2 regions of the Noviherbaspirillum sp. UKPF54 genome follow, and region 2 is predicted to be linked to the other one. Evidence: predicted binding sites of a transcription regulator. Region 2 holds the regulator's gene; the other holds the start of a gene.
What was found. Region 2 encodes sigma-54, which starts transcription at its own class of promoters, with help from an activator protein. Its sites were predicted from a motif close to TGGCANGNAANCTGCTTT; they were not measured.
Positions count from the first base shown of each region.

Region 1: the regulator sigma-54 is predicted to act here: its motif matches at 1,802-1,819, upstream of FAY22_RS03435 (cyclic nucleotide-binding/CBS domain-containing protein).

Region 1 is NZ_CP040128.1:727,695-735,309, forward strand. It holds gene FAY22_RS03425 (ABC transporter permease) at 1-420, shown strand, start outside; gene FAY22_RS03430 (DUF3562 domain-containing protein) at 575-823, shown strand; gene FAY22_RS21915 (hypothetical protein) at 1,153-1,320, shown strand; gene FAY22_RS03435 (cyclic nucleotide-binding/CBS domain-containing protein) at 1,317-1,706, opposite strand; gene FAY22_RS03440 (HypC/HybG/HupF family hydrogenase formation chaperone) at 1,935-2,171, shown strand; gene FAY22_RS03445 (hydrogenase maturation nickel metallochaperone HypA) at 2,164-2,511, shown strand; gene hypB (hydrogenase nickel incorporation protein HypB) at 2,589-3,254, shown strand; gene hypD (hydrogenase formation protein HypD) at 3,251-4,363, shown strand; gene hypF (carbamoyltransferase HypF) at 4,367-6,667, shown strand; gene hypE (hydrogenase expression/formation protein HypE) at 6,661-7,615, shown strand, end outside.
Region 2 is NZ_CP040128.1:4,514,981-4,522,595, forward strand. It holds partial or broken gene aroKB (bifunctional shikimate kinase/3-dehydroquinate synthase AroKB) at 1-389, shown strand, start outside; gene FAY22_RS20865 (deoxyguanosinetriphosphate triphosphohydrolase) at 386-1,519, shown strand; gene FAY22_RS20870 (enoyl-CoA hydratase/isomerase family protein) at 1,527-2,615, opposite strand; gene hpf (ribosome hibernation-promoting factor, HPF/YfiA family) at 2,761-3,108, opposite strand; gene FAY22_RS20880 (RNA polymerase factor sigma-54) at 3,226-4,707, opposite strand; gene lptB (LPS export ABC transporter ATP-binding protein) at 4,726-5,466, opposite strand; gene lptA (lipopolysaccharide transport periplasmic protein LptA) at 5,468-6,016, opposite strand; gene lptC (LPS export ABC transporter periplasmic protein LptC) at 6,050-6,637, opposite strand; gene FAY22_RS20900 (HAD family hydrolase) at 6,634-7,158, opposite strand; gene FAY22_RS20905 (SIS domain-containing protein) at 7,158-7,615, opposite strand, start outside.

The DNA of each region.
Region 1 (7,615 bases), 930 kb from region 2:
ACCTTCGGCGTGTTCATGGGCTTGTTGTATCTAGGCTGGATTTTCGCGGTACACGAATATCCGCGCGCGGCCAACATCGGGGGAGCGGTGCTGTTGCTGATGCTGTTCATTCCCGCCGTGGCCGCGCTCGGCGCGCTGGCCGGTCTCGTCTTCGCCAACCGCGAGCGCGCCATCCAGGTCTTGCTGTTCACCTCGATCCCGATGGCCTTTCTGTCCGGATTTTCCTGGCCGGGCGAGGCGCTGCCTTATCCGCTGCAACTGCTGCGCTGGCTGATTCCGAGCACCGCCGGCATCCAGGCATCGCTGCGCCTGAACCAGATGGGCGCGAGCATTGCCGACGTGGCGGGCTATCTGGGCGTGCTGGCCGGGCTGGCGGTGCTTGCGGGAATCGCGCTGTGTATCAAGGGCCGGGCACGTTAATTCCCTATGTATCCTGCGGCGTGATTTTTCGCGAAGATTATTCTTTTAATAATGGCTTTTGTCGGAAGCTGTCTATGCTTATCTGAACGTCAGGCGCCGGCGCGAAGCGGGTGCCACAGGCTGAAAGTCTGTTTCAGATGACACGGAGCCACTCATGACAGCCGCGCGCGAAGAAACAGGGAACGCCAGCCAGACCGACGGGACGATTTACACGGATAGCCATGACCGGCAGCGGCATCGCGGAAGCATGCAGGCAATTGCCGACGAAATGCACCGGCCGCTCGACGAGATCGCCGAACTGTATGAAGAAATATTGGGACAAATGAAGGCCACGGCGCAGATTCCCGATTATCTGCCGGTGCTGGTCTCGAAAAAGGTGAAGCAGATGTGCCGGCAACATTGACGCGGCAATCCGGTTCAGGTGGTATTTGATTCATGAATGTCTGCTATTCGAAGAATAAAGCGGACGACATGCCAGCCTGAACGTATGATTACTCCTGTCTCCTCCAACTCTCCTTGAATTGGATTGAACCCGCTGCCGCAAGACAGCGGGTTTTTTTTCGCCTGGCGCCGGCGCGATGAGGCATGCATGGCGGATGCAGCTGGCCATTCATTGTGTCGTATCAAACGCCATCCAGTCAGAACCCGTACGTTAACAGTCGGCCGGCGGTGTTGGCCATGACCGTGCCATTCCCTCGAACCGCTCCTCAGGCGGCAAACTGGAATCCCGCGATGGAACAGCCGAAACAAGCGAAGGAAAAAGTCAGAGAGTATCTGGAACGGCGGCAGAATGAGCGCCGGCAGAATACGCGCGCGCCCCTGCACGACCCGGAGCAAATCCGGCAGGAAATCGGCTGGGATATGGTGGAGCGGCGGCAGCACGACCGCCGAGGCCGCTAGCGCCGATTCTGTTCGGCGAACAGGCGGACAAAGTCTAGCGACGAGACGATCCCGCACATTGCCTCGTTTTCCATCACCACCACATGGTGAACCTTGTGTTCCAGCATCAATGCGGCAACCTCGATCACCGGCGTATCCGGCGTGACCTCGACCGGGCGATAGGTGCAGATTTCCCACGCCTTCACGATTTTTGGATCTTTCCCCATCGCATGGAATTTCACCAGGTCGGTCGCGGTGACGATGCCGAGAATGGCACCGTCGCCATCGTAGACGGGCGCGGAAGAGATGTGCCTGGTTTTCATGAGGAGTTCCACTATCTCCACGGTATCGTCCATGCTGACCGGGGTGACAGTCGCGTGCATGATCGAGGAAATCGGATCGCTCATGGTGGTGGCCTGCGCGGTAGGGTGAGTTGAAAAAACATACGCGTCCTTGATACGACTGTTTTGATCTCGTTCAAACCCGCCATAGAGGCCGGCGTGAACCTGTTTGCATGCGAGGAAAATTGCTGCCAACCATGATCGCGTCATCGCGCCCTTTATTGATCAGCCTGTCTTGACGCGGGCGGAAGCGGCGGATGTAATAGCCGGCAGAGTGCATGCAAGGAGGCTGCGATGTGCCTGGCGATTCCAATGCAAGTCGTGACGGTCGACGGAACGATGGCGCGCTGCTCGGCCAACGGCGTCGAACGCGAGGTCAGCCTCTTCCTGTTGCCGTCGGACTCCATAGCGTGCGGCGATTTCGTCATTGTCCACGTCGGTTACGCGATCCAAAAAATTGCTCCTGAAGATGCCGAAGCCACCTGGGGCCTGGTCGACGTCCTAATGACGCAGGGAGCGCGCGATGCATGAACTCGCCATCGGCCGCGCATTGCTGGACCAGGTTGTCGTCGTGGCGGCACAGCGCCGCGCCCGTGCGGTCACCGGCATTACCCTGCAAATCGGCCCGCTATCCGGAATCGAGCCGGCGCTGTTGCGCGCCGCTTATGAACAGTTGCGCATCGATACGGTGGCCGAACATGCGCGCCTCGTCATTACCTCCATGCCGGTGCGCATCCGCTGCGACGCGTGCGGCACCGAGAGTAACGCCGCCGCCAACCGGCTTGTCTGCGCGCGGTGCGGCAGCGCGCACACGATACTCCTTGGCGGCGATGAAATGCTGATCGAGTCGGTCGACCTGATTTTCGGATAACGATCTTCCCTGACAGCCAACCTTTCACAGGAGCGGCAATGTGTAGCGAATGCGGATGCGCAACAACACACGACAGCATGGCGGTCCCGGTAAAGGTGATGCACGGTCTGCTGGCCGAGAACGACCGGATCGCGCGCCACAACCGGGAGCATTTCGACCGGCACGGCGTCGTCGCGATCAACCTGATGTCGTCGCCGGGCGCCGGCAAGACCGCGCTGCTGGAGGCCAGCATCGAGGCTTTGCGCGGGGAACTCGACGTCGCGGTGATCGTGGGCGACCTGGAAACGGACAACGACGCGCGGCGCATTCGCGCCAGGGGCGTCCCCGCCCTGCAGATCACCACGGGCGCGGCCTGCCATCTCGATGCGGCGATGATCCACGACGCGCTGCATCACACGCCATTGGAGGGCCTGGACATCCTCTTCATCGAAAACGTCGGCAATCTTGTATGCCCGGCGAGTTTCGATCTCGGGCAGCATCGCAACGCCGTCCTGCTGTCGGTGACGGAAGGCGACGACAAGCCCGCCAAGTATCCGGTGATGTTCCGCGCCGCCGACGCCATGCTGGTGACGAAGACCGACTTGCTGCCATGCATGGAAGATTTCTCCGAACAGCGCGCCAGCGCGGCCTTGCGCCAGCTCGGCAATGCCGCGCCGGTGCTGCCCCTGTCGGCGCGCAGGGGCGGTGGCATGGACGCCTGGCTGGACTGGCTGCGCGCCGCCAAGCGGGAGCGACGGGCATGAGCGGCGCGGCGCAGGAGTGGCTGGAGAAGATCGCCGCGCTCGGCTTGCCGCGCAGGGTCAAGGTCATGAACGTGTGCGGCGGACACGAACGCACCGTGTCCATGTCGGGGCTGCGCAGCGTGCTGCCGCCACAGGTGGAAGTGATTCCCGGGCCCGGCTGTCCGGTCTGCGTCTGCCCCGAGGAGGATATCCATTACGCCATCCGGCTGTCGCTGGAACACAAGGTGACGCTGCTCGCGTTCGGCGACATGCTGCGTGTGCCAACCAATGTGCCCAAGGGCGAAGTGCGCACTCTGGAGGCGGCGCGCGCCGCCGGCGCCGATGTGCGCCCGATCGCCAGTCCGCTCGATGCGTTGCGCCTGGCGCGCGCCGAACCACAGCGCAATGTGGTGCTGTTCGCGGCAGGATTCGAGACGACGACGGCACCGGTGGCGGCGATGCTGTCCGATAGCCCGCCGGACAATCTTTCCGTGCTGCTGGCCGCGCGCCGGACCTGGCCGGCGGTTGCGATGCTGCTGGAGTCGGGACAGCCGTCGTTCGACGCGCTGCTGGCGCCCGGCCATGTGGCCACCGTCATGGGGACGCAGGAATGGGATTTCGTCGTGGACCGGCACAGGATTCCTGTGGCAGTTGCCGGCTTCGGCGTGGATAGCCTGCTGGCAGCGACCTGGTCGGTCCTGCATCAACTTGTCGAAGGTTGCCGCAGGCTGGACAACTGCTATCCGCAGGCGGTTCGCCCAGGCGGAAATCAGGTGGCGCAACGCCATCTGGAGCAGGTGATGGACGTGGTGGATGCGAACTGGCGCGGCATCGGGGTGATTGCGCGCTCGGGCTACCGGCTGCGCGGCGCATTCGCGGCGCATGACGCCCGGCTGCGTTTTCCGCTCGACGCGGCTGCGCAGCGCAAGCGCGCCGGCCAGATGCCGCCGGGCTGCGATTGCGCTAGCGTCGTTCTGGGACGGATATATCCGGATCAATGCCGCCTGTACGGGCGAGCCTGCACGCCGCGTTCGCCGGTCGGGCCGTGCATGGTGTCGGATGAAGGCGCATGCCGCATCTGGTGGGCGAGCCGTCCGCGCGCGGCCACAGGTAAAGGCAGTGAAGGATAGGCGATGACCGACGCGCGCCAAACGCTCGCTATGCTCGATGCGCCCGGTGCGCCCGACGCTGCAGGCACGGACACGGCGGCGTGCCGCTGGTTGGTGGAGGGGCGGGTGCAGGGGGTAGGGTTCCGGCCGTTCGTCTACCGCCTCGCGCGGGCACTTGGCGTGCGCGGCTTCGTGCAGAACCGGTCGGGGCAGGTCGTGGTCGTCGGGGAAGGCCCGCGTCAGATGCTGGCCCGGTTCGCCCGCGCCTTGCTGGAGCAGGCGCCGCCGCTGGCGCGGCCCCGCATCGTTTCCTGCGCCGAGATCGGCATGGCGCGACACGATGAGTTCGCCATTCTCGCTAGCGAGGACGGCGACGGGGCCGGCGCGCACCTGCCGCCGGACTGCTTCTGCTGCGACGATTGCCTGCGCGAGCTGAACGATCCGGACGAACGGCGCTATCGCTATCCGTTCAATAACTGCACGCAGTGCGGGCCGCGCTACACGCTGATTGCGCGGCTGCCTTACGACCGCGCCAACACGTCGATGGCCGGCTTTGCCATGTGCGCGCAATGCCGCGCCGAATACGAGGACCCGGGCAACCGCCGCTTTCATGCGGAGCCGGTAGCCTGTCCGGCGTGCGGCCCGCGCCTGGTTTGCCGCATGCCCGGCGCGGCCGACGTGCCGGATACGGCTGATGCGCTGGCTGCCTGCGTTCGGCAGCTTGCCGCCGGCGGGATTGTCGCCGTCAAGGGCGTGGGCGGCTACCACCTGCTGGCTGACGCGACCGACGATGCTGTGCTTGCGCGGCTGCGCGAGCGCAAGCGCCGGCCGCACAAGCCGGTGGCGGTGATGTTCCCGCCGCAGGGCGGCTGGCTGGAGCGGGCTGTGACGCTGGATGCCGCCGCGCGCGCCGCGCTGTTCGACCCGGTGCGCCCGATCGTCCTGGCGCCGATGCGAGCGCAGTCGGGGCTGAGCGCCGGCATTGCGCCCGGGTTGAAGGAGCTCGGCGCGATGCTGCCTTACAGCCCGCTGCATTACTTGCTGCTGCAGCACTTCGGCAAGCCACTGGTGGTCACCTCGGCCAATCTCAGCGGCGAGCCGGTGCTGACCGAGGCGGCCGAGGTGGAGGCGCGGCTGGGCGAAGTCGCCGATGGCTTCCTCCACCACGACCGGCCCATCCTGCGTCCGGCCGACGATTCCGTGCTGCGCGTGATCGCGGGCAAGGCGCGCCCGCTGCGCCTGGGCCGGGGCGCGGCGCCGGTCGAGTGGCGGCTGCCGTTTGCGCTGCGGCGGCCCCTGCTGGCCACGGGCAGCCAGATGAAAAACACCATCGCGCTGGCCTGGCAGGATCGCGCGGTGATTTCGCCGCACATCGGAGACCTTGGCAGCCCGCGCGCGCAGGCCGTGTTCGAACAGGCCATCGCCGACTTGCTGGCGCTGTACGGCGTGACGGCGCAGGCCATCGCCTGCGATGCGCATCCCGGTTACGCCGGCAGCCGCTGGGCCATGGCGATTGGCCTGCCGGTACTGAAAGTGCAGCACCATCGGGCGCATGCATCGGCGCTGGCGGCGGAACATTCCGACGTCGAGACCTGGCTGGCATTTGCGTGGGACGGAGTGGGGCTGGGCGACGACGGCACCCTGTGGGGCGGGGAAGGATTGCTCGGCCGGCCGGGACGGTGGACGCGCGCGGCGACCTTGCGGCCGTTTTGCCTGCCGGGCGGCGAGAAGGCGGCACGCGCGCCGTGGCGCAGCGCCGCCGGCGCATGCTGGGAAATCGGCCATCCCTGGCGCATCGAACAGCATGCCGCTGTCCACCATGCCTGGCGCCGGCAGCTTAACTGCCCGCGCACCTCGGCCGCCGGCCGCCTGTTCGACGCCGCCGCGGCCCTGGTCGGCCTGCTGGACGAAGCCAGCCACGAGGGGCAGGGACCGATGTGGCTGGAAGCGGCGGCGTGCAACGAAACGGCGGCGCCGGTCCCGCTGCCGCTGGCAAAGAATGCCGTCGGGCTCTGGCAACTCGACTGGGCGCCGCTGGTCGGCGCGCTGACCGACGCAACCCAGTGCGCCGCGTGGCGCGCCGCATGCTTTCACAGCAGCCTGGCGCACGGTCTGCTGGCGCAGGCAAGGGCGGTGCGGCGGGAAACGGGCGTGCGGCACGTAGGCCTGTGCGGCGGCGTGTTCCAGAACCGCTTGCTGAGCGAACAGGCGGTGTCGCTGCTGGAGGATGACGGGTTCGAGGTGCGCATGCCGGAGCGCCTGCCGTGCAACGACGGCGCTCTCTCATTCGGTCAACTGGTGGAAGCGGGGAGCGGGCAATGTTAGACGAAAGATACGTGACGCTGGCGCATGGCAACGGCGGTCGGCTGATGCGGGAACTGATCGAGGAGGTGATCGCGCCGCGGCTTGCCAATCCCTTGCTCGATGCGCAGGTGGATGCGGTTGCCGTTGCCGTGCCGGCCGGGTACGGCGCGCTCATGCTCACCACCGATGCATTTACCGTGCAGCCGCTCGAATTCCCCGGCGGCGATATCGGCACGCTCGCCGTGCACGGCACCGTCAACGACCTGGCGGTAGCCGGCGCCACGCCGCGCTACATGACGCTTTCCCTGATCATCGAGGAAGGCACGGAAATCGCGCTGCTCGATCGCATCGCCGCCAGCATCGGCCGCGCCGCGCGCGAAGCCGGCATCGCGGTGGTCGCGGGCGACACCAAGGTGGTGCGGCGCGGCGAGGGCGGCGGCCTCTATATCGCCGCGACCGGTGTCGGAATGCGCGCCCATGAACGGCGCCTCGGCATGCGGGAAGTGCGCGCGGGCGACCGCATCCTGGTCAGCGGGCCGGTCGGAGATCATGGCATCGCGGTGCTGCTGGCACGCGAGGAGTTCGGGCTGGCGGGCGAGTTGTGCTCCGACTGCGCGAACGTATTCGATCTGACCAGCGCGCTCCTGCGCTTGCCGGGGCTGCGCTTCATGCGCGACCCCACGCGCGGAGGGCTCGCGACCGTCATGCACGAGCTGTCCCGGGGAACGGGGCTCGGCGTGCGCCTGCGCGAGACCGCGATCCCGGTGCGCGCAGCGGTGCGCTCGGTATGCGACATGCTCGGCTACGACCCCTTGTATCTCGCCTGCGAGGGGAGGGTAGCCGCGGTGGTCGACGAGAACGACGCCGAGGCGGCACTTGAAGCCTGGCGGGCGCTGCCGGCCGGACGCGATGCGCAAATCGTCGGCGCGATGACTGCCGGTCGGCCACACGTGGTCCTGCAAACCGAGA
Region 2 (7,615 bases):
AGGACGAACGCGAAGGCGGCCTGCGCGCGATCCTGAACTTCGGCCACACCTTCGGCCACGCCATCGAGGCCGGCCTCGGCTATGGCGAGTGGCTGCACGGCGAGGCGGTCGGATGCGGCATGGTGATGGCGGCCGATTTGTCGCAGCGGCTCGGCTTCATTGATGCGACCACTCGCGAGCGGGTGAAGGCGCTGGTGAAAGCCGCCGACTTGCCGGTGGCGGCGCCCGACCTTGGCGCCGAGCGCTGGCTGGAGCTGATGCAGGTCGACAAGAAGAACGAAGGCGGCCAGATCAAGTTCATCCTGATCAAGCCGCTGGGCGCGCCGGTGATCATGCCGGTGCCGCAGGAAGCCCTGCTGGCCACGTTGAAGGCTTGCGTGCAGCAATGAATTTCGATGCCCGCCTCGCGCCTTACGCCGCGCATTCCGCGGCGTCGCGAGGCCGGCGCTTCTTCGAACCGCCCCCCGGTTCGCGCAGCGAATTCCAGCGCGACCGCGACCGCATCATCCATTCCACTGCATTTCGCCGGCTGGAATACAAGACCCAGGTATTCGTCAACCACGAGGGCGACCTGTTTCGCACGCGCCTCACGCACAGCATCGAGGTGGCGCAAATTGCGCGCTCCATCGCGCGCAACCTGCGCCTGAACGAGGACCTGGTAGAGGCCATATCGCTGGCGCACGACCTCGGTCATACGCCATTCGGCCATGCCGGCCAGGATGCCTTGAACGAGTGTATGAAGGGCTACGGCGGTTTCGAGCATAACCTGCAAAGCCTGCGCGTGGTGGACGAGCTGGAAGAGCACTACGGCGCGTTCGACGGCCTGAACCTGATGTACGAGACGCGCGAGGGCATTCTCAAGCACTGCTCGGCGGCCAACGCGGCCAGGCTCGGCGATATCGGCCAGCGCTTCCTGGACAGGACGCAGCCGACGCTGGAAGCGCAGCTGGCGAACCTGGCCGATGAAATCGCCTACAACAACCATGACATCGACGACGGGCTGCGTTCGGGGCTGCTCACCACTGCGCAGCTGGATCAGATCGATTTCTATGCCCGTCACCGCGGCGAAGTGGAAACCGTGTATCCGGGAATAAGCGGGCGCCGCGCCATTCACGAAACGATCCGCCGCATGATCAACGCCCTGATTGTCGACCTGATCCAGGCGTCGCAATCACGCATCCAGGATGCGCAGGTGAAGACGCTGGAGGATGTGCGCCGCGCGCCGGCGCTGATCACCTTTTCCGACGGGATGACTCGGGAAGCGGCCTTTCTCAAGCGCTTCTTACGGGAAAACCTGTATCGCCATTACCAAGTCAACCGCATGACCAGCAAGGCGCGCCGCATCATCAAGGAGCTGTTCGACGCCTTCATGCAGGAGCCGGGCTTGCTGCCGCCCGATTACCAGGTGACGATCGGGGCGCCGTCGCAGGCGCGCAAGGTGGCCGACTACATCGCAGGCATGACCGATCGCTACGCGATGCGCGAGCATCGGCGCCTGTTCCAGGTCGACGAAATCTGACGACGAATCAGCCGAGGTCACGCAGCGGATGCGCGTGCGGCGGCCATGCCGAGGCGAAGAAGTGCTCGATCATGTCCGGCGACACTTCGTCCAGCATGGACGGATTCCAGCGTGGCGCATTGTCCTTGTCGATCACCACGGCGCGCACGCCCTCAAGCACTTCGCCATGCTCGAAGCAGCGTCGCACCATCGTGCGTTCCATGCGCAGGCAATCGGCAATGCCCAGTTTTGCGCCGCGCCGCAGTTGCGCAAGCGTCACGCACATCATCAGCGGCGAGCGCTTGTTCATCACCGCCAGCGTTTTTTGCGCGAACGGATCGACATCGCTTGCCAGCGAGGCGGCAATCGACACGACGTCGTCGTGTGCGAAATGGCGATCGATCAGCGCGCGTTGCTCAGCCAGCATACTGGTCGCCGGAACGACCGTGTCAGCCTGCATGGCAAACGAGCGGATCGTCGCGCGAACGTCGTCGCCGTTATCGGATGCGATCAGCTCCAGCAGGGCGGGCAGGCGGGCGGATGGCACATAGACATCCGCCAGGCCGGCGTACAGCGCATCGGCGGCACCAATGATTTCACCGGTGACGCCGAGATAGGCGCCAATCTGCCCTGGTGCACGCGACAGAAAGAAGCTGCCGCCCACATCGGGGAACAGGCCGATATTCACTTCCGGCATCGCCATCTTGGTACGCTCGGTTACCACGCGCAGGCGGTTGCCCGGGCCGGCCTGCGAGATTCCCATGCCGCCGCCCATCACGATGCCGTCCATGATGGCGATATACGGTTTTGGATAGTGGTGGATCAGGTGGTTGAGCGCATATTCTTCCGTGAAAAAATCTTCCAGCAGGGCGCTGCCGCCCTGCGGCGTTCTGGTGCCGGCGTCATGAAAGAAGCGGATGTCGCCGCCGGCGCAAAATGCACGCTCGCTCGTGCTGCGGATGACGACAGCACGCACCTCGGGGTCGCTGCGCCACCCCAGCAGGGTGGCGGTCAGCGCGCGCACCATTTGCAGCGACAATGAATTGAGCGCCTTGGGGCGGTCGAGCGTCAGAAAGCCGGTGCGATTCTGGATGCTGGTCTGGATATGGTCGGACATGGAAGCGGAAGGAGGTCGACGGGAAAGCGGTATTTTATCGGGATCGGCGGGGGCGGGACTGTCGTCGGAAGGACAGTGGCTGCAATAAAAAAGGACGCATCGCTGCGTCCTTTCTGTCGCCGGTCTGGCCGGCCTTGCCGCCGTGTCAGGCGGCGCTTTGGGTTTCCGGAATGCGCTTGATCGCTTCGTGCTGGTGATCCTGGATCTTGTCCTTGTGCTTCAAGACTTGACGGTCCAGCTTGTCGGTCATCAGGTCGATGGCGGCGTACAGGTCCTCGTGGATGCTCTCGACGTGGATGACGTTTCCGCGCATGTGCAAGTTGATTTCGGCCTTTTGGCGCCGTTCTTTTTCCGATAGCTTCTGGACTGACAGGATGACCGTGACATCAATGACATTATCGAAATGACGTCTGATGCGTTCCAGTTTGGTTTGTACGTAGTCGCGGATGGGTTGCGTCAGTTCGAGATGATGTCCACTGATTTTCAGATTCATACAGCGCTCCTATGGATGGTGTCGCCGGAGGTTCGCAACGTGCCCCGTTCGATCGTCGCGTAGACGTGAGGGCTACGCAGGAACACGGCAACAGAAACAACACTCACTACACGATGACTACAAGGATTTGCGCAGATTGACTGGAGGGATTTTCAGAGCTTCGCGGTACTTCGCGACTGTGCGACGCGCAACGACCATGCCCTGTTCACCCAACATATCCGCTATTTTGCTATCAGAGAATGGGTTCTTGGGGTCTTCAGCTCCTATCAATTGTTTGATCAGTGCCCGTATCGCGGTCGACGAAGCTTCGCCCCCGGCTTCGGTCGCGACGTGGCTACCGAAGAAGTACTTCAACTCAAACATGCCATGCGGGGTCAGCATATATTTTTGAGTTGTTACACGTGAGATAGTACTTTCGTGTAAACCCAGTGTATCAGCTATTTCACGCAAGACAAGGGGGCGCATCGCGACTGCGCCATGCGAGAAGAAATTTCTTTGCCGATCAACAATCGCTTGTGCAACGCGCAAGATCGTGTCGAAGCGCTGCCGCATGTTCTTGATCAGCCACTTGGCTTCCTGCAGCTGCGCGGTCAGTGAACCCTCACCCTTGCTCTGCTTGAGGATATTCGCGTACAGCGCATTGACGCGCAGGCGGGGCATGACATCGTGATTGAGCATCACTTGCCAGCCGTTCTTTGCTTTTTTGACAATTACATCCGGCACGACATAGTCCGATGCATCGGACGCGAACATGGCGCCGGGATGCGGATTGCAGCGGCGGATCACCGCATGCGCTTCACGCAAGTCTTCGTCGTCGCAATCGAGCGCCTTCTTGAGCTTGTTGAAGTCGCGTTGCGCAAACAGCGCGAGATGGTTTTCGACTATCTCCAGCGCTCTCCTGCGCGTCACCAGCGGCACTTTCGGAAAGCGTGCGATCTGGATCGCCAGGCACTCGGACGCATTGCGCGCCCCGACGCCGGCCGGTTCGAAGCTTTGCACCAGCTTCAGTGCGACCTGCAGCTCTTCCAGTTCGATTTCCAGCTCGGCCGGCAGGCGAGCATGGATTTCCTCCAGCGGCTCTTCCAGGTAGCCGTTGTCGTCCAGCGCGTCGATGATCAGTTCGACCAGTGCGCGGTCGCGCTGGCTGTGCACGGTCACGCGCATCTGTTCCAGCAGGTGTTCGCGCAGGGTGGTTTCGTGCGCTTCCAGCTGCGGGCGCGCATCGTCGTCCTCCGGCGCCTTCGAGGTGCGCGCAACGTCGTCGAAGCTCCATTCGCCCTCGGCCGACGACGCTGCTTCACCGCCTTCGGGCGGGCTATCGAATCCGCCTTCGCCTTCGTCCGAGGCCGCCGGCGCGCTCGCTTCCGGTGCCGCGGTGTCGGCGCTGCCGTTGCCGGGCGTGATGGCGCCGTCGGCCAGCAGGCGCACCGAATGATCGAGCGGGTCGTCGACCCGTTCCAGCATCGGATTGTCGGACAGGATCTGCTCCAGCTCCTGATGCAGCTCGAGCGTGGATAGCTGCAGTAACCGGATCGATTGCTGCAACTGCGGCGTGAGCGCCAGATGTTGCGAGACGCGAAGTTGGAGAGTCTGTTTCATACCTGTTTGGTTGCTTCCTCACATCCGGAAGTGTTCGCCCAAATACACGCGGCGCACCGACTCGTTGGCAATGATGTCGTCGGGGCGGCCGCTGGCTAAAACCGCGCCTTGGTTAATGATGTATGCCCTGTCGCAGATGCCGAGCGTTTCGCGCACGTTGTGGTCGGTGATCAGCACACCGATGCCGCGCTCCTTCAGGAAGCGCACGATGCGCTGGATCTCGATCACGGCGATCGGATCGACACCCGCGAACGGTTCGTCCAGCAGCACGAAGCGCGGGCTGGTGGCCAGCGCGCGTGCGATTTCCACCCGTCGGCGTTCGCCGCCCGACAGCGACAACGCCTGGTTGTCGCGCAACTTCTCGATCTGCAGTTCGGCCAAGAGAGTATTCAGGCGCTTTTCGATGGTCGCGCGCGGCAGCGGCTTGTCGTTCTCACGCTGCAATTCCAGCACTGCCCGGATATTGTCCGCCACCGTCAGCTTGCGGAACACCGAGGCTTCCTGCGGCAGGTACGACAGGCCGAGCATGGCGCGCCGATGAATCGGCAGGCGCGAAATCGCCGAGCCGTTCAGATCGATTTCGCCCGCGTCCGAAGGCACGAGCCCGACGATCATGTAAAACGATGTGGTCTTGCCGGCGCCATTGGGACCGAGCAGGCCGACCACTTCGCCGCTGGCGACGTCAAGCGAGACGTCACGCACGACCTGGCGCGTGCCGTAGCTCTTTTGCAAACCGCGTACAACCAAGGTGCTCGTCATGTCATTTGCCCTGCGATTCGGTGCGCGGCTGGATGACGGCCTTGATGCGTCCGCCGCCCGGCTTGCTTTCTCCGGTCGGCGTATTGTTCACCGTGTAAAACTCGGCGCGGCTGTCATACGAAATGAATTCGCCCTCGACTTCGTCGGTCGGCCTGGTGCCCTCCAGCCGCCGCAGTTTCGCCTTCGAGAACAGCCGGACCATTTCGGACTTGCCGTCGTATTCGATGCGTTCGGCCTGTCCTTCCACCCACTGATTGTCGTTGCCATCGCGCTTCTGACGGAAGGTGGCAAGCCCGCCGGCGGGCGCGAGCAAGGTGGCATGCTGATAGCCGGCCGGATCCTGCGTCACGATCAGCTTGTACGCTTTCATGATCAGGGTGCCGCGCGTGAGGATGACGTTGCCGGTAAATGTGTTGACCTGTTTCACATCGTCATACAACATCTGATCGGCTTCGACATTGGTCGGCTTGTCGGAATCGGCCTTCTCGGCATGCGCGCTGTATGCAATGGCAGTACTGAGCATGAATAGCAGCAAGAAGAAACGTGTCATGAAAACTCTCGAGTGAATCAAGTTATACCTGAATTAGTGCGCCGGGGCTTGATACGTGCCATGGACATTGCTCGCCAGTCTGAACTCGCGCGTCGCATTATTGGCAAACATGCCGGTGCCGTTCAGTACTGACTGGCCGTAATTGATTTGGACCGGCTTGTCGGTCTGCATCACATCATCGTCAGGCAAGACCAGCAGATATTCCGACGTCATGTGCATATGCACGCTGTCTTGCGATGCCGGCCGATCCATGTGGACGTTGTCGTACAAATGCACCTGGCTGCTGTCGCTGTTGACATGCGCGCGCGCCGAACGCATCGTCGTCGGCGCCGGGCCATTGCCCACGCTGACGACCACGGGATGCCGGATATCGTAGGAATCGTCCTGCGGATTGTGCGTCAGCCGTTCGCCCGAGAAGTGGTACTGGACCTTGCCGTCGCGCGCGAGTTTGACGTAATTGAAATTTTCAACGTAGAAATCCGGCTCCGTCCTCGCCGCGCCGGGGCCGGTATCGCCGCTGTCGCGCCGCATGACTTCCAGCAGCCAGAAGCTGCCGAGCGCCAGTGCGATCATCGGCACCAGGATGGCGGCGACACGGAAAGGGCGGGCCTTGCCGTTCATTGCAGATACGGCGCCAGTGCCGTCTCGTAGTTGCCCTGGGCGCGCAGGATAAAGTCGCACAATTCGCGCGCCGCTCCGCGTCCTCCGGCGGCTTGCGTGACATGATGCACGCGCGAGCGCACTTCCGGATGCGCGTTCGGCACGCTGGCGGCAAATCCGACCCGCGTCAGGACCGGCAAATCGATCACATCGTCGCCGATGAAGCCGCAATGTTCCGCCGCAATGGCGGTGTGCTCCAGTAACTGCCGGAATGCGGCGAGCTTGTCGTGCACGCCTTGGAACAGGTGCCGGATGCCCAAGTCGGCCGCGCGCCGCGCCACGATATCGGATTTTCGGGCGCTGATGATGGCGGCGGCCACGCCGGATTGCTGCAGCAGCTTGATGCCGTGGCCGTCGAGTACGTTGAATGTCTTGATCACTTCACCGTCCGGGCCGTAATGCAGGCTGCCGTCGGTCAGGATGCCGTCGACATCGAAAATCATCAGCCGTACTTGCGCGGCTCTGGCGATGGCGTCTTCCATCAGATTACCTTGGCGCGGGTGAGGTCATGGATGTGCAGCGCGCCGACCAGCTTGCCGTCGGCGTCGGTGACCAGCATCTGGTTGATGCGGAACTGCTCCATCACGTCCACCGCTTCCACTGCGAGTTGATCGGGGCCAACCGTGCGCGGATTGGCATGCATCACGTCGGCCACCTTCAGCTTGCTGAAATCCTGCACCGATTCGATCAGACGGCGCAAGTCGCCGTCCGTGAAAATGCCGACGGCGCGGAACGCCTCGTCGACGACGGCCGTCATCGCCATGCCTTTCCGGGTTACCTCGAGCAATGCCGCCGGCAGAGGCGTATCGGGGGCCACCGCCGGAATCGCATCGCCGCGTCGCATGACATCGCGCACGTGCGTCAACAGGCGGCGCCCGAGCGCGCCGCCCGGGTGGGAGCGCGCAAAGTCTTCTTCGCGAAAACCACGCGCGTCGAGCA